DNA from 4 places in the Kluyvera sp. 1366 genome. Region 4 is predicted to be linked to each of the others. Evidence: predicted binding sites of a transcription regulator. Region 4 holds the regulator's gene; each other region holds the start of a gene.
The links. Region 4 encodes CRP, which controls carbon source genes, mostly activating them, when cyclic AMP is high. Its sites were predicted from a motif close to ATGTGANNNNNNTCACAT; they were not measured.

Region 1: the regulator CRP is predicted to act here: its motif matches at 5,127-5,144, upstream of mlc (sugar metabolism global transcriptional regulator Mlc).
Region 2: the regulator CRP is predicted to act here: its motif matches at 2,833-2,850, upstream of epd (erythrose-4-phosphate dehydrogenase).
Region 3: the regulator CRP is predicted to act here: its motif matches at 1,593-1,610, upstream of idnD (L-idonate 5-dehydrogenase).

The regions. Positions count from the first base shown of each region.
Region 1 covers NZ_JBTRDW010000002.1:199,547-207,117, reverse strand. Annotated here, with positions in the region: gene ACVLVH_RS04490 (TetR/AcrR family transcriptional regulator) at 1-239, opposite strand, end outside; gene bhsA (multiple stress resistance protein BhsA) at 535-792, shown strand; gene ACVLVH_RS04480 (sugar transporter) at 875-2,059, opposite strand; gene ACVLVH_RS04475 (hypothetical protein) at 2,424-2,681, opposite strand; gene ynfM (multidrug efflux MFS transporter YnfM/SxtP(Kp)) at 2,850-4,106, opposite strand; gene ACVLVH_RS04465 (LysR family transcriptional regulator) at 4,201-5,097, shown strand; gene mlc (sugar metabolism global transcriptional regulator Mlc) at 5,232-6,449, shown strand; gene bioD (dethiobiotin synthase) at 6,552-7,256, shown strand; gene ACVLVH_RS04450 (nucleobase:cation symporter-2 family protein) at 7,435-7,571, shown strand, end outside.
Region 2 covers NZ_JBTRDW010000009.1:180,647-188,217, reverse strand. Annotated here, with positions in the region: gene loiP (metalloprotease LoiP) at 1-429, opposite strand, end outside; gene tkt (transketolase) at 703-2,694, shown strand; gene epd (erythrose-4-phosphate dehydrogenase) at 3,038-4,057, shown strand; gene pgk (phosphoglycerate kinase) at 4,109-5,272, shown strand; gene fbaA (class II fructose-bisphosphate aldolase) at 5,377-6,456, shown strand; gene mscS (small-conductance mechanosensitive channel MscS) at 6,645-7,520, shown strand.
Region 3 covers NZ_JBTRDW010000007.1:132,327-139,897, forward strand. Annotated here, with positions in the region: gene ACVLVH_RS16915 (ATP-binding protein) at 1-317, opposite strand, end outside; gene ACVLVH_RS16920 (response regulator) at 798-1,499, shown strand; gene idnD (L-idonate 5-dehydrogenase) at 1,670-2,701, shown strand; gene idnO (gluconate 5-dehydrogenase) at 2,711-3,475, shown strand; gene ACVLVH_RS16935 (gluconate:H+ symporter) at 3,554-4,873, shown strand; gene ACVLVH_RS16940 (purine nucleoside phosphorylase YfiH/LACC1 family protein) at 4,904-5,623, opposite strand; gene ACVLVH_RS16945 (5'-nucleotidase, lipoprotein e(P4) family) at 5,733-6,542, shown strand; gene ACVLVH_RS16950 (SulP family inorganic anion transporter) at 7,225-7,571, shown strand, end outside.
Region 4 covers NZ_JBTRDW010000010.1:43,353-50,923, reverse strand. Annotated here, with positions in the region: gene argD (bifunctional acetylornithine/succinyldiaminopimelate transaminase) at 1-1,010, shown strand, start outside; gene ACVLVH_RS20560 (YccS/YhfK family putative transporter) at 1,007-3,085, opposite strand; gene crp (cAMP-activated global transcriptional regulator CRP) at 3,144-3,776, opposite strand; gene ACVLVH_RS20550 (OsmC family protein) at 4,082-4,486, shown strand; gene ACVLVH_RS20545 (phosphoribulokinase) at 4,548-5,417, opposite strand; gene ACVLVH_RS20540 (YheU family protein) at 5,479-5,697, opposite strand; gene ACVLVH_RS20535 (hydrolase) at 5,700-6,716, opposite strand; gene ACVLVH_RS20530 (LysE family translocator) at 6,777-7,379, shown strand; gene ACVLVH_RS20525 (LacI family DNA-binding transcriptional regulator) at 7,381-7,571, opposite strand, start outside.

The DNA.
Region 1 (7,571 bases), on a different contig from region 4:
GCGCTGAACGTTTCAATGTATCGCTGCATCGCCGCACGGAATAACCCTTCTTTATTTTCAAACTCAGCATAAAGGGTTGGGGCCTTAGCGCCGGTAGCGTTAACCAAATCGGACAGCGAAGTGCCTTCATAGCCATGCGCCCAGAACAACATCAATGCCTTATCCAGGGCATCGTTGCGATCAAACACTTTCGGACGGCCGCGCGTTTTCCTGTTCACCACATCGATAACTTCTGTCATTGGGCACCTCAAAGCGTAGAAACGCCCCATTAAATTACCGATCATTAAATAAATATGCAAGCGCAGCCCGGAATGAGTCTATTCGTCTTTGCCCGTTTGTGCTTTTTGCTTGCGAAAGCACCCAAATGGATAAGTCAAAAAGGGCTGGGAAGCCCATAATCACGCCACTTCCGATTAAAATAATGACCGTTAATAAAATGATTGACGCGCGGACCCATTCGGCAGTAGCATTTAATTAACGGTTGTTAACTTAATCGCGACCGACCCCAATTCATCTGTTTAAGAGAGCAAAATTATGAAAAGCATCAAACTGACTTTGGCCGCTGTAGCATTGTCTTCAATCGCGTTTGGTAGCATGGCTGCAGACTTAGTAAACGAAGCGCCGCTGAATCAACAACAAATTGGTGTGGTTAGCGCATCAGGTAGCACTAACCTGACATCGCTGGAGAATCAGCTAGCGGAAAAGGCCAGTGCTGCCGGAGCAAAGTCATTCCGCATCACTTCGACCTCTGGCAACAACAAGCTAAATGGCACAGCAGTAATTTATAACTAAGAGAATTGAGCGGAGGGCAATTTAGCATTCCGCAGGAAGTGAATAAAAGGCTTCAGAAGATAACCTTCTGAAGCCTTTTTTCTTATCCGTTAGAACGCAGCTGTGGATAGCGGCGGAAGATAGCGATACACCAGAACAGTGCGGCAAGGCCAATAATGCCGCCGACGTTACCGACATCCGACATTTGCATATGCAAACTGACCTGATTACCCAGTAGCGCACCCGCGCCGATACCGATGTTGTAGATACCCGAGAACAGCGACATCGCGACGTCGGTGGCATCCGGTGCCAGCGCCAAAACGCGCACCTGCATCGCCAGACCAATCATCATCATTGCCATGCCCCAAACGATGCACAGCACGGTGATTGCAGCGGGACGTACAGCAGCAAACACCAGCAAGCCCATGCTTAGCGTGATCATCGCAATCGCGGCGATCAGCATCGCAGAAGGGAATCTATTGCCCAGCGTACTAAACAGCACGCTGCCGAGAATGCCCGCTGATCCAAACAGCAGTAACAGCAGCGTGGTAAAATTATCATCGGCATTAGCCACCACCTGCATAAACGGTTCGATGTAGCTGTAAGCGGTGTAATGCGCCGTCACCACCACGGTAACCAGAACGTACATTGCCACCAGCGCCGGACGGCGGAATAGCATCGGAACGCTGCTCAGTGAACCCGTGTGCTCGCTCGGCAGACGCGGCAGTATGCGCATCAGCAAAATCAGCAACACCAAAGCAGACAAGCCGATCATGCCGAAAGTAGTGCGCCAGCCAAGATATTGACCGACGATACGCCCAATCGGCACGCCCAGCACCATCGCCAGCGCGGTACCGGTTGCCAGCATACTCAACGCCTGAGTTTTCTTACCTGCAGGCGCCACGCGAATGGCCAGCGAAGCGGTGATTGACCAGAACACGGCGTGCGCTAAGGCAATACCGATGCGCGAGATAACCAGTGAGGTGAAATCCCATGCCAAAGATGACAGCACATGGCTGGCAACAAACACGATGAACAACACGGCCAATAGCAGGCGGCGCTCAATATTGCGCGTTAACAACATCAGCGGCAGAGACAATAGCGCGACAACCCACGCGTAGATAGTCAGCATAATGCCAACATCGGCAGTCTTCATGTCATAGCTGGCGGCGATATCCGACAGCAGACCGACAGGCACGAATTCTGTGGTGTTAAAGACAAAAGCAGCAATAGCCAGCAGTACAACGCGTAGCCAGGCCGTTTTACGTGAAACAGTAGTAGATTGCATGGAGTTCAAATCAGTCAGACGGCAAATGAGAGGGCAAAAAGCACCCCAGAAAGTGACCGGAGTCACAAATTGCCGCTATTGTGGAGCATTAATGAGCGGAGGGAAACCGTTTGTCGGGCTTTTATTACTGAATATTTTTTATCAAGAGTGGCGTAATTAATAGCCTTACGTTTTTACGCTTTCTGTCATCAATACGAGCGCGAACTAGATCAAAAACGGGGAGATAGAGGCGACTGGACCTGACGCCACTTTGAGCGCCTTAAGGTCCAGTTATTATTACACTTAAATTTATAGTTATTATGAAACGCCGCAGTGCTGCTTAACAAAAGAGTTAAGTCTGCTGACCACTCTCACATCATGATTATCAGAGTCGCACCATGTGTTTTAGTGCCACACTATTTTGAGTCGTCATGTTTTTTTTTAACCCCACCGGACAGCAGTGCTCGCAGCCCAGCGCGCTGGCATAAAATTTACGCGCTTGCTGAATGGCGGCATTTGGCGTGTAGAAAGTCCCAAGGAAACGGCGTGCCTCATCGGCGGGTAGGTACGGGCATCCCGTTGCGTGTACTACATGGTTGTCGTTATAGCCGGCATGCTTATCGACGTAATAATAGAGTCCCATCTATCGTCCTCATTGCTGTGAAATAATAAAAGTCTAACTATTGTTGGAATGGAATGAATTATAGCGACGAATGGCCGTTTTGTTTTATCTGGGACTGTGAGATCACCGGATGGCGTGGACTTGATGAGAGAACGGGGCGCATTAGCCCCGTTTAACAGATGAAAGGTATTACAGTTTCCGGCACTGCAATCGCCAGCCGACCAGCAAAGCCATTAATAATAGCAAGCTAATGAATGCCGTAACGCCCATCCAGCCATAGCTGTGCCAGAACACGCCGCCCAATGTACCCGCCACGCTGGATCCAACGTAATAGCTAAACAGATAGAGTGACGATGCCTGGCCTTTAGCCCGACGCGCACGCGGGCCAATCCAGCCGCTGGCAACGGAGTGCGCCGCAAAGAATCCGGCGGTGAACAACATCATGCCGGGTAAAATCAGCCATAGTGAGTTAAACGCCGTCAGCAGCAATCCCGTCAGCATAATCGCAGTTGCGCCAATCATCACCGGACCGCGTCCAAAGCGGCTGGTCATCGCGCCGGCTTTCGGTGAACTCCAGGAGCCGGTCAGATAGACCACCGACAGCAATCCCACCACCGCCTGGCTCAGCGACCAGGGCGCACTCAGCAAGCGATAGCCGATGTAGTTGAACAGCGTGACGAACGCGCCCATCAGCAGGAAGCCCTCAGCGAACAGCAGCGGTAATCCTTTGTCGCGCCAGTGCAAACGGAAGTTGATCAGCAAACTACGCGGACGCAGCGAAGCTGGACGGAAATGACGCGACGCAGGCAGAATTTTCCAAAACATCAGCGCGCCCGCCAACGCGAAACAGCCAATCACGCCCACCGCAACGCGCCACGAGAAGAAATCGGTCAATACGCCCGTCAACAGGCGTCCGCTCATGCCGCCAATCGAGTTACCGCTGATGTACAGCCCCATGGAAAAGGCGATAACGCGTGGATGAATCTCTTCACTCAGATAAGTCATGCCAACCGCTGCAACCCCGCTCAGCGATAAGCCAATCAGCGCGCGCATCAGCAAAATCCCCTGCCAGCTGCTCATTGTGGCGGAAATCAAGGTACAGATAGCCGCGAGCAACAGCGCGGTAACCATTACCGATTTACGCCCAATCGCATCTGACAGCGGCCCGGTAAACAGCAGGCCCAACGCCATTAAGCCGGTCGATAGCGAGAGAGAAATACTGCTTTGCGCCGGAGAAACACCAAACTGTTGCGATAACACCGGCAGAATGGGCTGCACGCAATACAGCAGGGCAAATGTAGCAAGACCAGCGGAGAACAGCGCCAGCGTCACGCGCATAAACTGCGGCGATCCGCGTTCAATCCATTCTGAAGGGGTTGCAGCTGGAGCAGGCTTTACGGACAACTCGTCTTCATCGAGTATCACCGCCTGAGAAGAGCGACTCACGGAACATCCTCGTTTGAACAATCATGGCGTTACTGTAGGAAAGGGCGAATAGGTTGTACAATATATTAATAATCTCAAATGAGACTTTTAAAGTATGAATGTTGAGTTGCGTCATTTACGCTATTTCGTTGCCGTCGCGGAGGAACTGCATTTTGGCCGCGCCGCGCAGCGCCTGAATATTTCGCAACCGCCGCTGAGTCAGCAGATTCAGCAACTGGAGCAGGAAATTGGCGCGCAGCTGTTTACCCGCACCAATCGCAGCGTACAGATCACGCCCGCCGGCGCGTTGTTTTTGCAGGATGCGCGTGCCATTTTGTTACATGTCGAGCAGGCCGCCCGCCGCGCCGCACGCGTGCATAGCGGGCAGGAGGGCGAGTTGCGCATAGGCTTTACCTCCTCAGCGCCGTTTACCGGTCTGGTTTCTGACGCGCTGTACCAATTCCGCCAGCGTTGGCCAGAAGTACACATTCAGATGCAGGAGAACAACACGCGGCAGCAGCTTGCGCCACTTCATGATGCTCGACTCGATCTTGGTGTGATGCGCAATACGCCGCTGCCCAGCGATCTGCAGCATCGCGTGTTACTGCGTGAGCCGCTATGCGCGGTAGTGCATTGGGCGCATCCGCTGGCCGATGCAGAGTCGATTTCCATTCAGGCATTAGCCAACGAGCCGTTCGTATTTTTCGATCCGCAAGGCGGCACTGCGTTGTACGGTGAAATCCTGGCGCTGCTGCATCGCTATCAAATCAAACCTTTTATTACGCAGGAGGTGGGCGAGGCGATGACCATCCTTGGTCTGGTGGCGACCGGACTCGGCGTGTCGATTCTGCCGGCGTCATTCAGCCGTGCACGTCTGGCCGATGTGGTGTGGATCCCGTTGCAGGAGAGCGACGCGATTTCTGAAGTTTGGCTGGTCTGGTCAGCGACGCGAGAACCAACGGCGCAAATGAGCAATATGATGTCGCTGATGCTGCAAAATGCAGAGAATTGACTCCGCAGTTGAATGAGGGCCCAAACTTTATGTGCGATAAATCACATTTCTAATCAAATATTTGACGCTGCAGGGCAATCTGCATCACCATAGCTGCTGTTTATTTAGAAGCGCGAAAATAATGGGAGCAGGGCGTGAATCTGTACAGTCAACCTGGTCATATTGATCAGATAAAACAGACCAACGCTGGTGTGGTTTACCGACTGATTGACCTTTACGGCCCGATTTCGCGTATTGAGCTTTCTAAACGTGCCCAGTTAGCCCCCGCCAGCATTACCAAAATCGTGCGTGAAATGCTCGATGCCCATCTGGTTCAGGAAACTGAATTTCAGGAGCCAGGCAGTCGCGGTCGTCCCGCGATTGGTTTGATCCTCGATACGCTCGCCTGGCACTATCTCGCCGTTCGCATTCAGCCCGGATTTATTACGCTGACGCTGCGCGATCTCAGCAGCCGCGCGCTGCAGGAAGATCGCCTGCCGCTGCACGCCAGCGCCGACAAACCACTGCTGCAAACCTTGCACGAGACAGTGAATGACTTCTTTATTCGCCACCAAAGCAAGCTGGAGCGTTTGACCGCCATCGCCATTACCTTGCCAGGATTGATCAACGCCGCTTCTGGCGTGGTCCATCGTATGCCGGGTTATGACGTGCAGGATATGCCGCTGGGAGAAACGCTGGCGCAGCGCACCGGTCTGCCGGTGTTCGTGCAGCATGATATTTCCGCCTGGACGTTAGCCGAAGCGCTGTTTGGCGCATCCAGTGGCGCGCAACATGTGATTCAGATTGTGATTGATGAAACCGTCGGCGCGGGCGTGATCAGCGGCGGACAACTGCTGCACAAAAATGGTCGTACGCTGGTGGAAATTGGTCATACGCAAATCGATCCTTACGGCCAGCAGTGTTATTGCGGCAATAATGGCTGTCTGGAAACCGTCGCCAGCATCGGAAGCCTGCTTAATCTCACCGCCCAGCGTTTGCCGTCGCAGCCGGACAGTGTATTGCATCAGACGCCGTTGACGATTGAGAGCTTATGCGCAGCCGCGCAGCAGGGCGATCGCCTGGCGCGTGATGTGATTGCGGGCGTCGGACATCATATTGGCCGCATGCTGGCGATGATGGTAAACATCTTTAATCCTCAACAAATCCTTATCGGTTCGCCGCTGAATCAGGCCGCCGATGTGCTGTTCCCTGCGGTGAGCAGTACCATTCGACAACAAGCCTTGCCCGCATACAGCAGTAAAATCCAGCTCACACCAACGTCTTTCAGCGATCCCGGCACCTTTGGCGGCGCCGCACTGATAAAAGACGCGCTCTATAGCGGCCATTTATTGGTAAAACTGTTGCAGGGATAATTACAGCTCACCTTAAGTTTGTCCTAACGCAATCTGCCCGCGAAAACATTTCCTTAAACTGCCTCCTTCGCACGTTACACATCGCTTTAATGAAGGAGGAGAATGGTGAAAACGCTTTTTGTCACCGGTACCGACACCGCGGTGGGTAAAACCGTGGTATCACGCGCATTATTGCAGTGCTTTGCCAAGACGAATCTGTGCGCCGCAGGCTTCAAACCTGTCGCCAAAAGCGCGCAACTCACATCTGAAGGCTTACGTAATAAAGATGCCCTGTTATTACAGCAGGCTTCAGGTCTCGCTCTCGATTATTCCGCCGTCAATCCTATCGCCTTACAAGAGGATGAAATCAGCACCAGCGCGTCGCAGCGTATAGATTATCCGTTGCTCAGCCGCAGTCTAAACGATTTGCAGCAGCGCGCCGCGCGCGTGGTGGTAGAAGGCACCGGCGGCTGGCGCAGTTTAATGAACGACTTACAGCCTTTGTCCCACTGGGTGCGGCAGGAACATTTACCCGTTGTGTTGGTAGTCGGCATTAAAGAAGGTTGCATCAGCCACGCTTTACTGACCGCCGAGGCGATTGCGCAGGATGGATTGCGACTCGTGGGTTGGGTAGCCAACCGTATTAATCCCGGTCTGGCGCATTACGCTGAAATTATTGATGTTTTGAGCAACAAGTTAGGTGCACCTTTATTAGGCGAGTTGCCTTATCTGCCGCGCGCAGAACAACGGGAACTGAGTGGTTATCTGGATATTTCACTGCTCGATGACAATATTACGCACGACAACAGTGCAAAGCCTGCGGCCTGATGAAACAAAAAGCCGCAAATGATCAATGGCTGAATCTAAGATTTCAGATTCAGCCCTCCTCTTTACTGAATTAATTGCCATAATATTCAATATCTTACTTGCAAATTTTAATAAACCCCTTGTTCTGGCGTGATTCATGCATCAGCAGCTCTGATGAATATCTTGCCGGAGCACCTGTATGTCGCAATCAGATGAGAAAGGTTTGTTGTATGGGCTGAATGACCGCATCGGTCCATTGCCTGCATTTTGTGCCGCACTACAACATGTGCTGGCCAGCGTAGTGGGTATCATTACGCCGCCGCTGATTATTGGTTC
Region 2 (7,571 bases), on a different contig from region 4:
CGCTTTACGCGTATGGCCCAGCGCGACGTGGCCCATTTCATGGCCCAGCACACCTTCGACTTCGTTATCGGTCATCATATCCATCAACCCGCTATAGACGCGGATACAACCGTTCGCCATCGCCCAGGCGTTAACGTCTTTGGTCTGATAAACCTTGTAGTTGGCAGGCACGCCGTTGATGTTGTCGCCTAGCGCCGCCGCGATTTTGTTCAGGCGCTGCTGGTATTCACTGTTAGCGGGCGCAACCTGATTGTCTTTATCCATCTGCGCACAGGATTGATCGCTCAACTCTTTCACCTGCGTATCGTTCAGCGCATAGGCCTGATAAGCCTGCGCACCCGATTGTAGCAGCGCGTTGTTATCAAACCCTTCGCAGCCGCTCAGCAGCGAAGCCATTCCCAGAGCAACAATTGTGGCTCTCATTTTCATATCGGCATCCTTTGGGTAACAAGGTAAGGAAAACAAACACCTGAAACTGGCCCAGGTGTTTAAACGCTTTGGTTATAGCTCGCATGTTGTTCAATGACTAGCAGACAAGCCCGGAAATGCAAACGGTTACCCGTGATTTAGCACCCAGATGCATGTACTTTTGTCCTGATTTTCATGTACATTGATGTGCGACTTTTTTCTCGCTTCGCCTTATAACTGATTAATTACAATAAGTTAAGCGTGGCGGAGCATTAATCCGACCTGGAGTAGAAGATGCCCTCTCGTAAAGAGCTTGCCAACGCCATTCGCGCGTTAAGTATGGATGCAGTACAGAAAGCCAATTCGGGACATCCGGGTGCCCCAATGGGCATGGCGGACATTGCCGAAGTGCTGTGGCGTGACTTCCTGAACCATAACCCTACTAACCCGCTGTGGGCAGACCGCGACCGCTTTGTGCTGTCGAACGGTCACGGCTCAATGCTGATTTACAGCCTGCTGCACCTCACTGGCTACGATCTGCCAATGAGCGAGCTGCAGAACTTCCGTCAGCTGCACTCTAAAACTCCAGGCCACCCGGAATACGGCTACACCGCAGGCGTTGAAACCACCACCGGTCCGCTGGGTCAGGGCCTCGCTAACGCAGTGGGTTTTGCCATTGCCGAGCGCACGCTGGCGGCGCAGTTCAACCGTCCGGGTCATGACATCGTAGACCATAACACCTACGTGCTTATGGGCGACGGCTGCATGATGGAAGGCATCTCACACGAAGTCTGCTCCATCGCCGGTACGCTGAAGCTGGGCAAACTGGTTGCCTTCTATGACGACAACGGCATCTCCATCGACGGTCACGTTGACGGCTGGTTCACCGACGACACCGCCAAACGTTTTGAAGCCTACGGCTGGCACGTGGTGCGCGGCGTGGACGGTCACGATGCCGACGCGATTAAAAAAGCGGTGGAAGAAGCCAAAGCGGTTTCCGACAAGCCTTCACTGCTGATGTGCAAAACCGTTATCGGTTTTGGTTCGCCGAACAAAGCCGGTACGCACGACTCGCACGGCGCGCCGCTGGGTGCCGATGAAATCGCGCTGACCCGCAAGCAGCTCGGCTGGAACCACGGTCCGTTTGAAATCCCTTCAGACATCTACGCGCAGTGGGATGCCAAAGAAGCCGGCCAGGCGAAAGAGTCCGCATGGGACCAGAAGTTTGCCGCCTACGCCGCCGCGCATCCGGAACTGGCTGCCGAGTTCAAACGTCGCGTGAACAATGAGCTGCCGGCGAACTGGGCCAGCGAGTCGCAGAAGTTCATTGAGCAGCTGCAGGCCAGTCCGGCGAAAATTGCCAGCCGTAAAGCCTCGCAGAACGCCATCGAAGCCTTCGGCAAAATCCTGCCGGAATATCTGGGCGGCTCCGCTGACCTGGCGCCGAGTAACCTCACCATATGGTCCGGCTCGAAGCCGATCAACGAAGATGCGGCGGGCAACTATATCCATTACGGCGTGCGCGAGTTCGGTATGACCGCCATCGCCAACGGTATCGCGCTGCACGGCGGCTTCCTGCCGTACACCGCCACCTTCCTGATGTTCGTCGAGTATGCGCGCAACGCCGCACGTATGGCCGCGCTGATGAAAATCCGTCAGATCATGGTTTACACCCACGACTCGATTGGTCTGGGCGAAGATGGCCCGACGCACCAGCCGGTTGAGCAGATGGCCAGCCTGCGCGTGACGCCAAACATGAGCCTGTGGCGCCCGTGCGACCAGGTTGAGTCAGCGGTGGCGTGGAAGTACGCGATTGAGCGCGTTGACGGCCCGTCGGCGCTGATCTTCTCGCGTCAGAACCTGGCGCAGCAGGATCGTAGCGCTGAGCAGCTGGCCAACGTGGCGCGCGGCGGTTACGTGCTGAAGGACAGCCAAGGTACGCCAGAGCTGATCCTGATCGCCACCGGTTCAGAAGTGGAACTGGCAGTGGCTGCGTTTGATCAGCTGACGGCGGAAGGCCGCAAGGTGCGCGTGGTGTCTATGCCATCCACCGACGCCTTCGACAAGCAGGACGCGGCGTACCGTGAATCCGTGCTGCCAAAAGCGGTTGCCGCACGCGTGGCGATTGAAGCGGGTATCGCGGATTACTGGTTCAAATACACCGGCCTAAACGGCGCGATCGTCGGTATGACCACCTTCGGTGAGTCAGCGCCTGCGGATCAGCTGTTCAAAGAGTTTGGTTTTACGGTTGAGAACGTGGTGAAAACGGCGAAATCGATTCTGTAACTTTGCGCAGTAAATTGCGCCGCTACCGGTTAAGCACAGCCTGTAGCGGCGCGATTCATCGCGCGCACCTGCAATGCAGGCGTATCTAACCTGAAACGGTTCAATTATTCCTGCAGTAATAATCCGTCAGTGGAAAATTTGTGACGTAGATCCAATATTCAGCCACTCACTTGATCGCAATCATTCCCGTTATTCCTCTCTTGCATTACTCTAGCTGAACCGTTTCAGTTGTGAGCGAAATCGTGCATCTCACTCATGTGGGTAAGCAATAATTCCCTGTACAAACCGGTGTGAAACGCTCAGGCTAATCGGCACGTTTTTTCGGGTGTGGTTGAAGGTAGAGATGACCGTTCGCGTAGCAATAAATGGTTTTGGTCGTATCGGGCGTAATGTGTTGCGTGCCCTGTATGAAACCGGTCGCCGGGCTGAGATCACCGTGGTCGCCATTAATGAGTTGGCAGACGCCGCCGGCATGGCGCATCTGCTGAAGTACGACACCAGCCACGGCCGTTTTGCCTTTGATGTGCGCCAGGAGCGCGATCAGCTGTTTGTCGGTGACGACACCATTCGCATCCTGCATCTGGCCGAAATAGATGTGCTGCCGTGGCGCGAGCTGAGTGTCGATATCGTGCTGGATTGCACCGGTGTGTATGGCAGCCGTGATGATGGCGAAGCCCATTTACAGGCGGGCGCGAAGAAAGTGTTGTTCTCGCATCCGGGCGGCAACGATCTCGATGCCACTGTCGTGTTCGGTGTCAACGAACAAGCTCTTAAACAAACTGACCGCATTGTCTCCAACGCATCCTGCACCACCAACTGCATTATTCCGGTGATCAAGTTGCTGGATGACGCCTTTGGCATTGAGTCGGGCACCGTGACCACCATTCACTCGGCGATGCACGATCAGCAGGTGATCGACGCCTATCACAGCGATCTGCGTCGTACCCGCGCCGCCAGCCAATCGATCATTCCGGTAGATACGCGTCTCGCTGCTGGCATTACCCGTATTTTTCCGAAATTTAACGATCGCTTTGAGGCGATTGCCGTGCGCGTGCCCACCATCAACGTGACAGCCATTGATCTGAGCGTGTCGGTGCGCGAAGCGGTGAAGGCGTGTGAGGTCAACGCGTTGCTGCAAAACGCGTCAGAAGGGGCGTTTCGTGGTATAGTTGACTATACGGAATTACCGTTAGTCTCAGTAGATTTTAACCATGATCCGCACAGTGCCATAGTCGATGGCACGCAAACGCGGGTCAGTGGTCATCACCTTATCAAAACGCTGGTTTGGTGTGACAACGAATGGGGCTTTGCTAACCGCATGATCGACACCACGTTAGCAATGGCCGCAAGCGGTTTCAGGTAAGACGCGGACTGCGTCTGGCAAAACTTATGAGAATCAACGAGAGGGTTCACCATGTCTGTAATTAAGATGACCGATCTGGATCTTGCTGGTAAACGCGTTCTGATCCGTGCCGATCTCAACGTGCCAGTGAAAGAAGGGAAAGTGACGTCAGATGCACGTATTCGTGCTTCTCTGCCTACCATCGAAGCGGCGTTGAAACAGGGCGCGAAAGTGATGGTTACCTCTCACCTGGGTCGTCCGACCGAAGGTGAATACAACGAAGAGTTTTCCCTGCTGCCGGTTGTTAACTACCTGAAAGATAAACTGAACGGCACCAACGTTACCCTGGCAAAAGATTACCTCGACGGCGTTGAAGTCGGCGCGGGCGAATTGGTTGTGCTGGAAAACGTGCGCTTTAATAAAGGTGAGAAAAAAGACGAAGAAGGGCTGTCGAAGAAATATGCCGCACTGTGCGACGTGTTCGTGATGGATGCCTTCGGTACCGCGCACCGCGCACAGGCTTCTACCCACGGCGTGGGCAAATTTGCCCCAATCGCATGTGCCGGTCCGCTGCTGTCAGCTGAGCTGGAAGCGCTGGGCAAAGTGATGAGTAATCCAGAGCGTCCGCTGGTTGCTGTGGTTGGCGGTTCTAAAGTGTCGACCAAATTTGATGTGCTGCAGTCGCTGGTGAAGATTGCTGACACCGTGATTGTCGGCGGCGGTATCGCGAATACCTTCGTGGCTATCGATAACAACGTCGGTAAATCTCTGTATGAGCCAGACTTCGTCGAAGCAGCAAAAGGTCTGCGTGATCAGTTTGGTATCCCGGTTCCTACTGATTCTCGCGTAGGCACGGAATTCTCTGAAACTGCCCCGGCAACCGTGAAAAAGGTTTCCGAAGTGGCGGATAACGAAGAGATTATGGACTTCGGCGACGAAACCGCACAGGCGATGGCCGCTATTCTGAAAGGCGCGAAAACCATTCTGTGGAACGGTCCGGTTGGCGTGTTCGAGTTCCCGAACTTCCGTAAAGGTACCGAAATCGTGGCAAATGCAATCGCCGATAGCGATGCATTCTCAGTGGCAGGCGGCGGCGATACGCTGGCTGCAATCGATCTGTTCGGTATCGAAGATAAGATCTCTTACATCTCTACCGGCGGCGGCGCATTCCTCGAGTTCGTGGAAGGTAAAAAACTGCCAGCAGTTGCTATGCTGGAAGAGCGCGCGAAGCAGTAACTCTTTGGGGGCGACGCTTGGGCGTCGCCTGAAGGCTAGCCCTTTATGGGGCACACAAATCGCAATCCCTTCGGGGATGAACGGTAACGAAACGGGACACAAACATGTCTAAAATTTTTGATTTCGTAAAACCCGGCGTTGTCACTGGTGACGACGTTCAGAAAATTTTCCAGGTAGCGAAAGAGAACAAATTCGCTCTGCCAGCAGTTAACTGCGTCGGCACGGATTCTATTAACGCGGTATTGGAAGCTGCGGCCAAAGTGAAAGCGCCGGTCATCGTTCAGTTCTCCAATGGTGGTGCTGCCTTCATCGCCGGTAAAGGTTTCAAAACCGACAAGCCGCAGGGCGCGGCTATCTTCGGCGCTATCGCGGGTGCATACCATGTGCATCTGATGGCTGAACAGTACGGTGTGCCAGTAATCCTGCATACCGACCACTGCGCCAAGAAACTGCTGCCGTGGATCGACGGTCTGCTGGACGCGGGTGAAGAGCACTTCAAGAAAACCGGTAAGCCGCTGTTCTCTTCTCACATGATCGACCTGTCTGAAGAGTCACTGGAAGAGAACATCGAGATCTCTTCTAAGTATCTGGCGCGCATGGCCAAACTGGATATGACCCTGGAAATCGAACTGGGTTGTACCGGTGGCGAAGAAGACGGCGTGGACAATAGCCACATGGACGCTTCTGCGCTGTACACTCAGCCAGAAGACGTTGATTACGCTTACACCGAGCTGAGCAAAATCAGCCCACGTTTCACCATAGCCGCTTCATTCGGTAACGTGCACGGCGTGTACAAGCCAGGCAACGTGAAACTGACGCCAACTATCCTGCGTGATTCTCAGGAATACGTGACTAAAAAACACAACTTGCCGCATAACGCGCTCGACTTCGTGTTCCACGGCGGTTCTGGTTCATCTCCAGAAGAAATCAAAGAATCAATTGGTTACGGCGTAATTAAAATGAACATCGATACCGATACCCAGTGGGCAACATGGGACGGTATTCTGAAGTTCTACAAAGAAAACGAAGCATATCTGCAAGGCCAATTGGGCAACCCTAAAGGCGTGGATAGCCCGAACAAGAAATACTATGATCCACGCGTATGGCTGCGCTCAGCGCAGGCTTCCATGGTGACTCGCCTGGAGCAGGCTTTCAAAGAGCTTAACGCTGTCGACGTACTGTAATTTTTCCGTACAGTACAAAAAAGGCCCGCAAGGGCCTTTTTTTATGCGTCTCATCCAGAAAATCCCACGAATTCAGGCCATTTTTGGCGCTTCGCCTTATTTTTGTTTACCCTTGTATTCGGAGTGTCGGAGTCAATCTGGCAGTTTTTGGCAATTTCCCGCGGGAAACTCAACAACAGGGCTAACAAATGGAAGATTTACATGTCGTTGATGGCATTAATAGTGCTGGTGGATGGCTGATACGTAATCAGGCGTTGATCCTGAGCTATGCGGTCAATATTGTGGCGGCGATTATTACCATCATCATTGGTATGTTCATTGCGCGCATCGTCTCCAATGCGATTAACCGCGTTCTGCTAGCGCGTCATATTGATGCCACTGTGGCAGATTTCCTTTCTGCAATGGTGCGATACGGAATTATCGCTTTTACCGTCATTGCTGCACTGGGACGCGTTGGCGTACAAACCGCCTCAGTGATTGCCGTACTGGGTGCTGCTGGCTTGGCTGTGGGTTTGGCGCTGCAAGGTTCGCTGTCCAACCTGGCTGCTGGCGTGCTGTTGGTGACCTTCCGCCCGTTCAAAACCGGTGAGTTTGTCGATCTCGGCGGCGTGATGGGTACCGTACAGAACGTGCAGATTTTCTCCACTACGCTGAAAAGCGCTGATGGCAAAATCGTGGTGGTACCTAACGGTAAAATTATCGCCGGCAATATCGTTAACTATTCACGTGAACCGATCCGTCGCAACGAGTTCATTATTGGTGTGGCTTACGATGCGGATGTCGATCAGGTTATTAGCCTGTTACGTGAAGTGGTTGATGCGGACGAGCGCGTACTGCAAGACCTCGGCGTACAGATCGGCCTAAATGAACTGGCGGCTTCATCGCTCAATTTTGTGGTGCGTTGCTGGAGTAAAAGCAGCGATCTGCAAAACGTCTATTGGGATCTGATGAAGAACTTCAAACGTACGCTGGACGCGAACGGCATCGGCATTCCTTACCCGCAGATGGATGTGCATCTGCATCAGGTGAAGAGCGAGCAACAACAGCCTTCACGCAGCGAATAATAGAGAAGGGCACCTGCGGGTGCCTTTTTTATTACACATTCTAATAGCCTA
Region 3 (7,571 bases), on a different contig from region 4:
TGGCTGGCGTAATAATGGATTTCTATTGTGGTATCCAGCATATTCTGAATCAGAGAGAGATAATCCGCACTTACGCCTTCGAATCGTCGCGTATCCATATCCATAAAAAGGGGCGGTTGTGGTTGCCCAGCGACAGCAACTTTGAGAACGTGATGACGAAACTCTGAAGAGATAGGTTCAGCCAGTTGTAAAGCAGGTTGAGCTACATCATATCGCGCCAGTAATTGCAGTTTTTTCTCTGATGCTATTAATGAACATGAAACTAAAGCCAGAAAAAATAAGGCCAACAAGCGAAAAGTATTAAGATTAATTAGCACGCTGCCTTCTTAAGGTATCCATTAATGTCTATCAGGACCAGGGATTATAAAGATATTATTATCTTTCGCTCGTTCTATTCTTTTACTGTTAAAATTTTGCGACCATTCTCAAATGTTTGATTTTTAGCGAAAGAGAGAGGGTGATAGCGATGTAACTATATGATGTTCATTTCTTAGCTTATTCAGTTAGTTAGATTGCTCCTTTTCTTTCAAGACAATTCTTATGTGGTCTTGTTAAGGAGTTAAGTCAGACTTTTCCCACTTTTACGTGAGCAGGCAAGTAAGAATCTATCACGGAAAAATATAAACCTAAAAGGGGTATATAAAAATGACCGCTATTAGGGTGACGCTATCGATTTAGAATTCTGATGTTGTGAAGGCTATTTTTCACAGCTGTTGTAATCGACACCATTTATTTATTGAAGCGGGTGTGACAGTCAGAATTGGACAAAGTTAATGCTGTAATAAAGGAATAAATAAATGGTATATGCACATAATAAACAAGTGCGTGTGGCTGTCCTTGATGATCACCCCATGGTTCGTACCGTTTTCGAGTTGTGTTTAAAACATGAGCCCGATATTCATTTGGTGGGAACCTGGGCTTCAAGTAATGAATTATTTAATCAGCTAAGAAGTACCGTAGTTGATGTGCTGGTACTGGATTTCCTGCTGGGTGAACGTGAACTGGATGGCTTGGCGCTGGTGAAGCAACTGCGTAATCATTATCCCCAGCAAAAAATTCTGATCTCTTCTTCAATGGAGAGTCCGGCCATCGTCAAAATGGTGCTAAGCGCAGGCGTGAAGGGCTTTATTGGTAAAAGCCACAATATGCAGGAAATTACCCATGCGATTCGTCAGGTGGCGCAGGGCCGTTTGTTCTTGTCTAAAGAAGTCGCCTACGAGGTTGAAAATCTCTATGTCATGAGCGAAGAGTCGCTGGATGACAGCCTCGATTTTAGCAGCAAAGGCAATATGTATGAGAAGGTGAAAACCCTCAGCCCGCGTGAAGTTGAAGTGGTGCGTTGTTTTCTCGATGGTTTGAGCGTGTCACAAATTGCCGTGAAGTTTAAGCGCAGCCGTAAAACCGTGAGCGGGCAGAAACAATCGGCGCTGAAAAAGCTCGGTTTACGTTCGGATTCTGAACTGTTCAAATACAGCCACGACCTGATGTCAGGCTATTAATTCTCTTCACAGGCGGCCACTTACGGCCGCCTGTTTTCTCTTCGGCATCGCAGACTTCACGTTCCAGGTAACAGCTTTCCGTAACATGTCTTTAGGTGATGTTCATCACAGTTTTAAGCCGCATAACCCGGTCTGATGGCCCCCATTGCTACAGCTCTTATGGGGACGTTATGAATATCGAAACGCAATCCGGCGTAATCACTGGAAAAAAACAAGTCAGCGTTGCGCAGCAGCAGGTGAAATGGGACGGCAAAGGTACGCTGGTGCGTATCACGCGTGGCGGCATTTGTGGATCCGATCTGCATTACTATCAGGAAGGCAAGGTCGGTAGTTTTGAGATCAAAATGCCGATGATCCTGGGCCACGAAGTGATTGGTTATGTGGTGGAGAGCGACAATCCAGCACTTAAACCCCAACAAAAAGTCGCGGTAAATCCCTCTAAGCCTTGCGGCGCGTGCAAATATTGCCAGCGCGATCAGGAAAACCAGTGCACCACCATGCGCTTCTTCGGCAGCGCCATGTATGTGCCGCACGTTGACGGCGGTTTTACCCAATACAAAGTGGTGGATAGCGCGCAATGCGTGCCGTTCCCGCAGGATGCTGATGAAACGGTCATGGTGTTCGCTGAGCCGCTGGCGGTGTGTATTCACGCCACGCAGCAGGCAGGTGATCTCACCGGCAAGCACGTGTTTATCTCAGGCGTGGGTCCGATTGGCTGCCTGATTGCGGCGGCGGCCAAAGCGCGCGGCGCGGCCTCCATTGTGTGCAGCGATATCAGCGAGCGTTCACTGGAGATGGCGCAGCAGATGGGCGCAAGCGAGGTGATTCATGCCGCCGACGGCGATTTCGCGCCCTATCTTGCCGACAAAGGCTATTTCGATGTGACGTTTGAAGCCTCCGGCCATCCTTCTTCGCTGCAGCGCTGCCTCGATGTGGTGTGCGCCAAAGGTACGCTGGTGCAGGTTGGCATGGGCGGCACCATTCCCAATTTCCCGATCATGGCGCTGATTGCCAAAGAGATTAATCTGGTTGGTTCCTTCCGCTTTACTCATGAATTCAACACCGCCGTCGAATGGCTGGCTACCGGCGTGGTAAACCCGTTGCCGCTGTTCAGCGGTGAGTATGCCTTGCAGGATATCGATGCCGCGCTGCAGTTTGCCGGCGATAAAACCCGTGCCGCTAAAGTCCAGTTAACCTTTTAAGGAGCAGTGATGAGCCAGTTATTTTCCCTCGAAGGCAAGCGTGTGCTGCTGACCGGTTCGGCGCGCGGCATTGGATATCTGCTGGCGCGCGGCCTGGCGGAAGCCGGTGCTGACGTGATCGTCAACGCCACTACGCACGAAGGCGCAGAGAAGGGCGCGGCGCAGCTGCGTGAGTTGGGCTTACGCGCGCATGCCAAAGCGTTTGATGTCACGCAATCGGCGCAGGTGAAACAGGCGGTAGATGAGATCGAAGCGGAGTGGGGCGCGATTGATGTGCTGGTGAATAATGCTGGCATCCAGCGTCGTCGGCCGTTCCTTGAATTCCCGGAGCAGGACTGGAATGACGTTATCGCGGTCAACCAGACCGCCGTATTCCTGGTTTCGCAAACTGTGGCGAAAAAAATGGTCGAGCGTCAGCAGGGTAAAATCATCAATATCGGTTCGATGCAGAGCGAATTAGGGCGCGACACCATCACGCCTTACGCGGCCTCCAAAGGCGCGGTGACTATGCTGACGCGCGGCATGTGCGTGGAGCTGGCGCGTCACAACATTCAGGTGAACGCCATTGCACCGGGCTATTTCGTCACGGAGATGACTCAGGCGCTGGCTGACGATCCTGCCTTTACCGGCTGGCTAACCAAGCGCACGCCAGCCGCTCGCTGGGGCAAACCGGAAGAGCTGATTGGCGCGGCAGTGTTCCTTGCTTCCGGTGCATCGAACTTCGTTAACGGGCATCTGCTGTTCGTTGACGGTGGCATGCGCGTCGCCGTGTGATGACCGGGCGCGGCTGGCATTATCATCGGGCCGCGCCTAAACCTTAATCACCCCTCTGTATTCCTAAGGATAATAAAAATGCCAATAACCATCATTGTGCTGGGTGTGATACTGCTGCTGGTGTTGATGATTGTATTTAAGGTCAATGGCTTCATTGCTTTGGTATTTGTCTCGGCGGTGGTCGGTATTGCCGAAGGCATGACGCCACTGAATGTAATGGCCTCGATCCAGAAAGGTATCGGCTCGACGCTGGGCGGATTAGCCATGATCCTTGGCTTCGGCGCCATGCTCGGGCGGCTGGTTTCCGATACCGGTGCCGCACAACGCGTGGCTACCACGCTGATCGCTGCTTTTGGTAAAGAGCGGCTGCAATGGGCGCTGGTGGTGACCGGACTGATCGTCGGCCTGGCGATGTTCTATGAGGTTGGCTTCGTGCTGTTGCTGCCGCTGGTGTTCACTATCGTGGCGGCTGCCGGTTTGCCGCTGTTGTACGTCGGCGTACCGATGGTCGCCGCGCTCTCGGTCACTCACTGCTTCCTGCCGCCGCATCCTGGCCCGACGGCGATTGCCACTATCTTTGGCGCTAATCTTGGTACCACGTTGCTCTACGGCATGATCATCACCATTCCAACGGTGATTATTGCCGGACCGATTTTCTCGAAGTTCCTTAAAAGCTTTGAGAAGTCACCGCCGGAAGGGCTCTACAACCCAAAAATCTTCACGGAAGAGGAGATGCCAGGCTTCGGCATCAGTATTTTTGCCGCAGTGATTCCGGTGGTGCTGATGGCGATTGCCGCCGTCTTCGAGTTGACCACGCCGAAAGAGAACGCGCTGCGTCAGTTCTTCGAATTCATCGGTAATCCGGCAGTGGCGCTGTTTATCGCGGTGGTGATAGCGGTGCTGACGTTGGGGCTGCGCAATGGCCGTAAGATGGAAGAAGTGATGGATATGTGCGGCGAGTCGATTGCCGCCATCGCCATGATCATCTTTATCATCGCGGGCGGCGGTGCATTTAAACAGGTGCTGGTGGATAGCGGCGTGGGTAACTACATCGCCGATATGATGAAGGGATCGTCACTGTCACCGCTGCTGATGTGCTGGACGGTTGCGGCAATGCTGCGCGTGGCGCTGGGTTCAGCCACGGTGGCGGCGATCACCACCGCCGGTATTGTGACGCCAATTATCGCGGCCACGCATGCCGATCCGGCCTTGATGGTACTGGCGGTGGGTTCCGGCAGCGTGATCGCTTCACACGTGAACGATCCCGGCTTCTGGCTGTTCAAGGGTTACTTCAACCTGAGCGTGGTGGAGACCCTGAAAACCTGGACGGTGATGGAGACGCTGATTTCGATTCTCGGTTTAGCCGGCGTGTTGGCGCTCAATGCCATAATTCACTGATCGATAAAGCTTCACAAGGACGTGAAGCTCTTAACCGCGCGTGCGGATCCACGAGAAGCGTGACTGATAGCCGCTGTCAAAATGGGTGTTGTAGCGATAGCTGGAACCCGCTTCCGCCATGCAGTAGGTACAGACGTTCAGCACTTCAATATGTTCCGCCACCACTCCCCGCTGTAACAACAAGCCTCGCGCCAGGTTAGGCAGATCAAACCAGATTCCATCCTGCTGGGCCCGCGCCTGCGGACGGATCGCTTGTGCGTTTTGCGGCTGCTGGGTGGAGTAGGGTAACGGCGGAAGATCGTGACGATCCTGCATCTGTGTCACCAGATCGTTACCCAGTTCATAGCAGCACGGCCCGATCGCTGGACCGATTACCACACGCAGCGTTTCACGGCTGGCGCCGCGCTCCAGCAGACGATCAATCGCGTTGTTCAATACGCCACCGAGCGTGCCTTTTAATCCGGCGTGCACCGCCGCAACCTGCTGTTGTTGCGGGTCGGCAAATAACACCGGCAGACAATCGGCGGTATACACCGCGACCGGCAGATGATCTTCGCCAATCAAGCCATCCGATTCGCAACGTTTAGGCGGGATGTTTTGGCTTGCCAGCAACACATTGGCGCTGTGACGCTGTTGACCATAAGCCGCCTCTGCCGGAACGGCCTGGCCAGCCGGCTGAAAGGCGTATTCCAGCCAGGAAAAGTCATCCAATAGTCTTGATCGTGGACCGCTGTGGGGGTGCTGTACCATAAGTGTCTCCTCTCACCAAACCGCTGCTTTCTGCTGCCCACAGCTTACGTTAACTGCTACATTTTTAAAGCTTTACAAAAACTGACCCTAATCACTTAAGGATGAAATGATGAAGAAAACCACCTTGCTGGCGGCATCCGGCTTAATGGCGCTGGCATTAACCGGTTGTGCGCAGCCTTCTAAACAGCAGGCTCAGCAGCAGCTCGGCCAGCAATCGGTGCTGGCAGTGAACTGGTTCCAGCAATCCGGCGAATATCAGGCATTAAGCTGGCAGGCGTTTAACAGCGCGCGCATGGCCTTCGATCAGGCGCCATCGCTGGCGGGTAAACCGAAAGCGGTTATCGTCGATTTAGATGAAACGATGATTGATAACAGCGCCTACAGCGCGTGGCAGGCGAAAAACGGCCAGCCCTTCTCGGGTAAAACCTGGTCAGCGTGGACGCAGGCGCGTCAGGCAACGGCCGTTCCGGGCGCAGTGGAGTTTGCCAACTACGTCAACAGCCACGGCGGCACTATGTTCTATATCTCCAACCGCGACCAAAAAGATTTTGCCGCAACGGTGGAGAACCTGAATAAGCTGGGCTTCAGCGGCGTGAGCGAGAAAACGGTGCGCTTGAGTACCGGTAATTCTAACAAGCAAGAGCGCTTCGACGCGGTGAAGAATGCCGGTTACAACGTGGTGCTGTATGTGGGCGACAACTTGAATGACTTTGGCGGTTCAACCTGGCATCAGGGAAATGCGCAGCGTCAGCAGTTCGTTAGCCTTAATCATCAGCGTTTTGGCACCCAATTCATCGTGTTACCGAACCCGCTGTATGGCGACTGGGAAAGTGGCATGGCGGAAAACTACAACAAACTCACGCCTGAGCAGCAACTGCAGGTGCGTGAAGCGCGTATGAAAGCGTGGAACGGTAAATAATTCGTCAGGTAAAATAGCGTCTGCTTAGGCAGGCGCATTCATGTCCTTTTCAGGTCCATCAATATTTACATAACTCCGTAACTATTATTCCCCTCACTGTTTTCCTGATCTCTTACTAAATTCATGGCAACTGAATAGCGAAATATCTCGTCTTATTTGCTAAATGGCAGTGAATCGCACTAATCATAAATTTTTTAATTAGGAATTCTCCCAGCTCATAAGGATTAAATTATAGCGTCGCTAAAATGGCATATAATTTTTGCGTGTATTGTTTTGTAATTGCACCGAAAATATCACATTTAAAATCGCTCTTATTTAATTGTTAATAATGCTTTTTATCGATCCTGCTCATCATTCCGCTCCTTGCATAAACTTACCTGATTCATACGTTTATTGAATTTGTGTTTACAAAAAGATTCGTTTTGTCGACGTCAGAAATATTCATGATGCAAGGTAATGCTTAAGCGTCTATAAACTATTTTTGTGAGGAAGTTCTGCTTTCATCCTCAATGGTTCTCCATAGCCGCGTTTAATGACGTCGCTATCTGCCTGAAAGCGATCTTTTTAAATGTTGAGAGAAGATTATTGTGATGACCCTGAAAACCTTATTAGTGATAAATCGTACTCTGGCTTTGCGGCGCCGCGCGCGGTTAATTCAGCCATCTGCAGAGGAATCAACGCCATGAATTTAAGCACGCTTCGTCAGGATATTCCGGCTGGTTTGGTGGTGTTTCTGGTCGCGCTGCCGCTCTGTCTTGGCATCGCGCAGGCGAGTGGATTGCCGCCCTTTGCGGGTCTGCTCACCGGCGTGATTGGTGGGTTGCTGGTGACTGCGCTGAGCCCCTCGCGTTTTGCGGTTAGTGGTCCGGCGGCGGGATTGGTAACGATTGTGGTCGCGTCGATCGCCACACTAGGTAGCTTTTCCGCCTTTCTCACCGCGCTGATTCTGGCGGGTGCGTTGCAGTGCCTGTTTGGCTTACTGCGTGCAGGACGTTTTATCGCCTTAGTGCCGAGCAGCGTGATTAAAGG
Region 4 (7,571 bases):
GCGAAACGCTGTGGCACACCAGCAACGTGTTCACCAACGAACCGGCGCTGCGTCTGGCGAGTAAACTGATTGCCGCGACCTTTGCCGATCGGGTGTTTTTCGGTAACTCCGGCGCGGAAGCCAATGAAGCGGCATTCAAGCTGGCGCGTTATTACGCCTGCAAAAAACACAGCCCGTTCAAAAGCAAAATTATCGCCTTCCATAACGCTTTCCACGGTCGCACGCTGTTCACCGTGTCGGTGGGTGGCCAGCCGAAATATTCTGATGGCTTCGGTCCAAAACCGGCGGATATCGTACATGTGCCGTTCAACGATCTTGATGCGGTGAAAGCGGTGATTGACGACCATACCTGCGCCATCGTGGTCGAGCCGATTCAGGGCGAAGGCGGCGTGATGCCGGCTACGCCAGAATTTATGCAAGGCCTGCGCGCACTCTGTGATGAACATCATGCGCTGTTGGTGCTGGATGAAGTGCAGAGCGGCATGGGACGCAGCGGCAAACTCTTTGCGTATGAACATTACGGTATCAAGCCCGATATCCTCACCACCGCCAAAGCGCTGGGCGGCGGTTTCCCGGTGAGTGCGATGTTGACCACCAACGAAATCGCCTCAGTAATGGCGCCGGGCGTGCACGGCACCACTTACGGCGGCAATCCGCTGGCGTGTGCCATCGCTGAAACCGCGCTGGACATCATCAACGCGCCAGAAGTGCTGGAAGGTGTGGAAGCGCGTCGTCAGCAGTTTGTTGAAGCGCTGCAAGCCATCGACAGCAAATTCGCTATCTTCAGCGAGATTCGCGGCAAAGGTCTGTTGATTGGTGCCGCGCTGAAGCCGCAGTTCGCCAGCAAAGCGCGTGACATCCTCAACGCTTCCGCCGCGGAAGGGCTGATGATTCTCACCGCCGGTACTGACGTGATCCGTTTTGTGCCGTCGCTGGTGATTGAACCGACCGATATCGCCGAAGGCATGACGCGTTTCGCCAGCGCGATTGAGAAGGTGCTGGCCGCTTAATCCGCTTTCGGACGTAACACCTTGAGCCAGCGGCCATGATGCGGTCGCTGGCTCCACGCCAGCGAAGAGATGGTGTGCATTACGCTGAGGTGCTGCAAGATCCGCTTCACATGCTGTTCGACAATCGTCACCGGCCCTTCATTAAGATTCTCCGGCGCTTCCAGAATATTGCTGTCGTTGCCCGGACCGTCATACGCCAGCCGCTGCTGACAACGCTGCAGCGCGATTTCACAGGATTGCAGATAACCTTCTGCCAGCTTCGATGTCAGCATGGTGTGCTCGCGCGCCAGAATCGTCATGGCATTAATATGCTCGACGATGAACTGACTGTGCGTAACCCACATGCGCATATCTTTCAGATATTGCAGGTTAAAGCCCGGCTCGCTCGATGCCTGGTTCAATGAGTTGAACAGCGCGTTGTGCGCCTGATTAACCTTTATGCGCTGATAAGCCAGTTTATCGGGCGACTGTTCCGGCCCCAGCAGCAGTTGCAGCGCCTCCTGATAGGCTTCCAGCGCATCATGCGCGTTCTTGCGCAGCAGCCCGCTTTGCCACTGCGGCCACAGCCAAATCATCCCGGCGAAGGCAATTAAACAGCCCATCAAGGTATCCATCATGCGCGGCAGCAGAAACTGTGCGCCGTTCAGCGACAGCAATTGCAGCGAATACACCGCCGTGACGGTAAAGCCAATCATCGACCAGCCATAATATTTCCGCGTGATCAGATAGCTCGCCAGCGTAATCCCCAGCATAAACAGCAGCGTGATCGATTCCGGCACCGCCAGCTGCAGCGACGCGGCGGCGATCAGCAATCCGGCGAAAGTACCCAGCGCACGGTGCTGAATACGCACGCGCGTGGCGTTGTAACCGTTCTGGCTGACGAACATGATGGTCATCAGAATCCAGTAAGGTTTGGGGATGTTAAAGAACAGCGCCAGCGAGCTGCCAAACATCAGCATCACAGCGAAGCGGGCTGCGGTGCGTAACGCGGTGGATTTGAATGACAGATAACTGCGCAGCGCCGGCAACAGCGGCAAACGGCGCTGGCGATCGGCCATCAGGTCACGCGTGTAGAGCGGCTTCTGCGTACGCAACACGCGGGCGATGCGACTGAAGTGATACAGGCAGAAGTTGCCGACCGGATTATCCGGATGCTGGCGTGCAATTTTCTCCAGCGCGCCGAGCTGTTTCTCCATGTGAAAACGGTCCGGCAGCTGATGGTAGAGAATCGCATCCGCCAGCACGCGCAGCCGCGCCGAGATAATCTTGGCGTTCCAGCGAATCACCGCTTCGGCGTGGCTCTCCTCAACCAGCTTCTGCACCTCTTCGGGCTGATGCAAACTCACGGAGATGTGTTCCTGTAAATCCAGCGCCACCTGGAAAGCGCGCGTCAGGCGTTTGTGGCTGTTATCGCGGCTCGCCGACAGCATATGCATTTGCTGATAACAGGTGGTAATGAGGTCGACCGCCTTTTGCTGGCGCGCCAGCAGCGGCGGCAGCGCTTTCTCCGGATCGGTCAGCTGCGTCAGTAAGGTGTATTTGGCATCGCAGTAATCCGCCAGCTCGCGGAACAGCAGGCTGAGCGATTCGCGCATCGGCTGCTCTTTCCACAGCCAGAACCAGAACCAGTTGAACAAGCCGTACCACAGCGTGCCGCCAATATAGAGCAGCGGCGGCACCCATATCGGCATGCGTCCCACTAAGCTGAGCGTAAAGATGGCGGCGATGAGTGTGGCGGGCAGCAGGCGCGCGTGCAGCGGGCCGATTTCGCCGGTTACGCCAATCAGCAGCGGCAGCGCCAGTAAAATCAGCGGCAGCGGTATCTGGTAAGCGGTGAGGATTTGCATCAGGAAACTGCCGGTGGCAAACAGCGAACCACCCACAATCAGGCGTTTGAAGAAGCGTTTGTGCGGCGTATCCAGTCCCGCCATGTTGCAGCAGGCGGGCACTAACGAGAACAGCAGACCTTTTTGCAGATCGCCAAACAGCCAACCGAGAGCCACAGGCAGGCACAGCACCAGCGTTTGCCGCAGCGCATAGTTAACTTCGGGATGATAGATGATTCGGCGCCACATCAGCTCATCGCAAATAGAAACGGCGCGATGTTGCCATCACGCCGTGGGTGAGAAGAAATTAGCGGGTGCCGTAAACGACGATGGTTTTACCGTGTGCGGAGATCAGGTTCTGATCTTCCAGCATTTTCAGGATACGACCCACGGTTTCGCGTGAGCAGCCCACGATCTGACCAATCTCCTGACGGGTGATTTTGATTTGCATCCCGTCTGGGTGAGTCATCGCATCTGGCTGTTTGGCCAGATTTAGCAGCGTTTGCGCAATACGTCCGGTGACATCGAGGAAGGCAAGGTTGCCCACTTTCTCAGATGTCACTTGCAGACGACGCGCCATTTGCGACGAAAGTCGCATTAAAATATCCGGGTTTACCTGAATCAGCTGACGGAATTTTTTGTATGAAATTTCAGCCACTTCGCAGGCAGACTTCGCACGCACCCAAGCACTGCGTTCCTGGCCTTCTTCGAAAAGACCGAGTTCGCCGATGAAATCCCCCTGATTGAGGTAGGAGAGAATCATCTCTTTGCCTTCTTCATCTTTAATCAGTACCGCTACGGAACCTTTTACGATGTAGTACAGCGTTTCCGCTTTCTCACCCTGATGGATGAGCGTGCTTTTGGATGGATATTTGTGAATATGGCAATGGGACAGGAACCATTCGAGTGTAGGGTCTGTTTGCGGTTTGCCGAGAACCATTCGCTATTATCCTCTGTTGTAATCGTGCCCAAAACACAGGGGGCATTTTTTCCCTGTCAGGCGGTTTAATCGTCGAGCGTTTCCAGTAAAGGAAAAATTATTCCGGGTGGACTCTTAAGCTACGCTTTTGATTCTTCCGGCCTTCGTCTGTGATGACGAAAATATTTTCAGCACTGTTTGTAGCACAGCTTTTGCGAGCTGTCTTGTGTTGTCTCGCTTCAGCAGAAGGGGGATTACTCTGGATTGCTGTTTGTCAGGTGAAAGCGTACTCTGGCGGCAAAACCGCCGCTTCAGGAGAAAGAATCATGCAGGCACGAGTGAAATGGGTGGAAGGTCTTACCTTTCTCGGAGAATCCTCATCCGGCCATCAGGTATTGATGGATGGTAATTCCGGTGATAAAGCGCCAAGTCCAATGGAAATGGTGCTGATGGCCGCGGGCGGCTGTAGTGCTATTGATGTGGTGTCGATCCTGCAAAAAGGGCGCAGCGATGTGGCCGATTGCGAAGTGAAGCTCACATCGGAACGCCGTGAAGAAGCGCCACGCATTTTTACCCACATCAACCTGCATTTTATCGTTAGCGGTAAAGCGTTGAGCGATAAGGCCGTTTCGCGTGCGGTTGATCTGTCAGCGGAAAAATATTGTTCGGTAGCGATCATGCTGGGTAAAGGCGTGGAAATTACCCACAGCTATGAAGTGATCGAGTTATAACTCGGATTGTAGCGGCGCAATTTATTGCGCAATAAATTGCGCCGCTACGGAATGACTTCGCTTATTCAATCCGCTTCCCTTCAATCAGTCGCTGTACCAGCGGCAGCATAATCAGCTCCATCGCCAATCCCATTTTGCCACCCGGCACCACCAGCGTATTGATGTGGGAAATAAACGATCCCTGAATCATCGCCAGCAGATAGGGGAACGCGATGCCTTCCAGACCACGGAAATGAATCACCACAAAGCTTTCGTCGAGCGACGGAATTTCGCGTGCGGCAAACGGGTTTGAGGTATCAACGGTCGGCACGCGCTGGAAGTTAATGTGGGTGCGCGAGAACTGTGGCGTGATGAAGTTAATGTAATCCTCCATTGACCGTACCACCGAATCCATCACCGCTTCGCGTGAATGGCCGCGCTCGCTGGTGTCACGCACCAGCTTCTGAATCCACTCAAGGTTAACAATCGGCACCACGCCAACCAGCAGATCGACATGCTCCGCCACATTTTGCTGCTGCGTGACCACACCGCCATGTAAGCCTTCATAGAACAGCACATCGGTGTTTTCCGGCAGCGGCTGCCACGGCGTAAAGGTGCCCGGCACCTGATTCCACGGCACGGCTTCATCGTAGGTATGCAGATATTTGCGCGATTCGCCAAGGCCGGTTTGGCCGTAATGTTTAAACGTCTGCTCCAGCAGGCCGAAGTCGTTGGCTTCCGGGCCGAAGTAGCTGATGTGGCGCCCGAGATCGCGCGCCTTGCGGATCGCCATGTCCATTTCCGGACGTGTGTAGCGATGGAAACTGTCGCCTTCGAGTTCCGCCGCATGCAAATTCAGCTGCTGGAAAATCTTACGGAAGGCGAGGCTGGTGGTGGTGGTTCCGGCGCCGCTGGAACCGGTGACGGCAATAATTGGATGCCTGGCTGACATAACAGAGCTCCCTGTGAAGTCCGGCGATGAGCATTGTTACCACGAATTGCCGCGGGGTGCATCAGCCGCGGAATTCACCCTTCGGCATAATATTGATCGATTCATGCAGTTCCGACCACACCAGCACCACGTCGCCGCGCTCCAGTTGGCGGCGTACGTCGGCGACTTTTTGCAGCAAACTGCGTTCCTGCTCGCCGTAATCAGTGCCTTCGCGTAACACGAAGGTTTCAATCAGGTTTTCCAGCGTGTCCGCTTCGAGTTCTTGCCAGGGAATAATCACAATTACACATCCAGATAGGTTGAGAGCCAGTCGGGCACGCGCTGTTCCAGCCACATTTTCGGTTTAAGAACGGTGCCGCCGACGAAACCGACGTGGCCGCCTTGCTGCGTCAGCTGATACTGAATGGAGGCTGACAGCTGGTCAGGTTGCGGAATAACGGCATCGGTCATAAAGGGATCGTCTTGCGCGTGAATGATCAACAGCGGTTTACGCACGCCGGTCAGCAACGGCATCGCGCTGGCTCGTTGATAATAGTCGTTGGCGTCAATAAAACCGTGCGCACGTGCGGTTATCGCATCATCGAACTCGCGTAAGCGGCGGAAAGCACGTAACTGGCTGAGATCGACCGGCAGCGTGCCAGGCCAGGCGCGCAGTTTGCGCGTGGCGTTCTTTTTCAGCTGCGTCAGTAAATAGTGCTGATAAAAGCGTGAAAACCCCACATCCAGCTTGCCGCTGCAAGGCTCGAGCGCCAGCGGCGCTGAGATGGCGATGCCGGCATCAATCGGCACGTCGTGACCTTGCTGACCCAGCAGGCAAGCGAGCATGTTGCCGCCCAGCGAAACGCCGACGGCGGCGGTGGGTACGCTGCCCCATTCGCGCTGCAGCCAGTGAAGGAAGTAGGTGGCGTCTTCGGTTTCACCGGAGTGATAGATGCGCTTTAAGCGATTAGGCTCGCCGCTGCAGCCGCGAAAGTGCATTACCACCGCCAGCCAGCCGCGTGCCTGACACGCCTGCATCAGGCCGTGCGCATACGGGCTGCGAAAGCTGCCTTCCAGTCCGTGAAACATCACCATGCGCGGTTTATGACGCGCCTGCGCCGGATCTTCACTCCACGCTAAATCGACAAAATCGCCGTCCGGCAGGTCAAGACGCTGCCAGTGCGGACGTAACGTAACGCGGCGCCGCAGAATACGCGGCAGCAGCGTTTGCAGATGCGCGTTACTGAATCCGCGCAGGGGTTTAAAACGCTCGCCGCTGGGGCGATCAAAATAGCTTGGGTAAAGGCTTGTCTGATGCATAAGTCGCTGATAGCTTCGATGGGTTGTTCGCTTTACTGGGTGAGGAGCACCCGAATATACATGGAACTGAGTCTTTTTTTATCAATGTTAGGTTTTCTCTGGGTCGCGGCCATCACGCCCGGGCCCAATAATATGTTACTTACCGCCTCGGGTGCTAATTTTGGCTTCCTGCGCACCATTCCGCTGCTGATTGGTATCATGATTGGTATGCAAGTCATGTTGCTAATGGTGGCATTTGGCATCGGCGGCCTCATCCTGCTTTATCCCTCGCTGCATCTCATCCTGAAGATTGCCGGTAGCCTTTATCTGCTGTGGCTGGCATGGAAAATCGCTAGCGCCGAGTATGAAAAACTGGAAACCGACGCTGTCACGGTGAAGCAGATGCCTTTCTGGCAAGGCGGCTTGCTGCAGTTGATCAACCCGAAAGCATGGCTGATGGCGCTCGGCGCGGTGGCCAGCTTCAGCCTGGCGGGCAGCGAATATCTGCATTCGGTGGTGGCGATCAGCATCGGCATGTTCATGGTGAACGTGGTTTCCGGGGTGATCTGGATGGGCTTTGGCTCGCTGATTGGACGTCTGCTGCGCAGCCCACGCGCGTGGAAAATCTTCAATCTGGCGATGGGCTTGCTCACCGCTGCCTGCGTATTGCTGATTTGGCGCTAAGTTAGCTGGAAGCGCGTTCAACGCGCTTCCACGGCAACACTTCATGGACTACCGACGCGTTAGGCTGGCGGATGCGTTGCAGCAACAGCTGTACGCTGCGCACACCCATACGATTCATCGGCTGCTCAATCGTGGTCAGCGGTGGATTCAGGCTGCTGGTAAAGTTGATGCCATCAAATCCCACCACCGCTA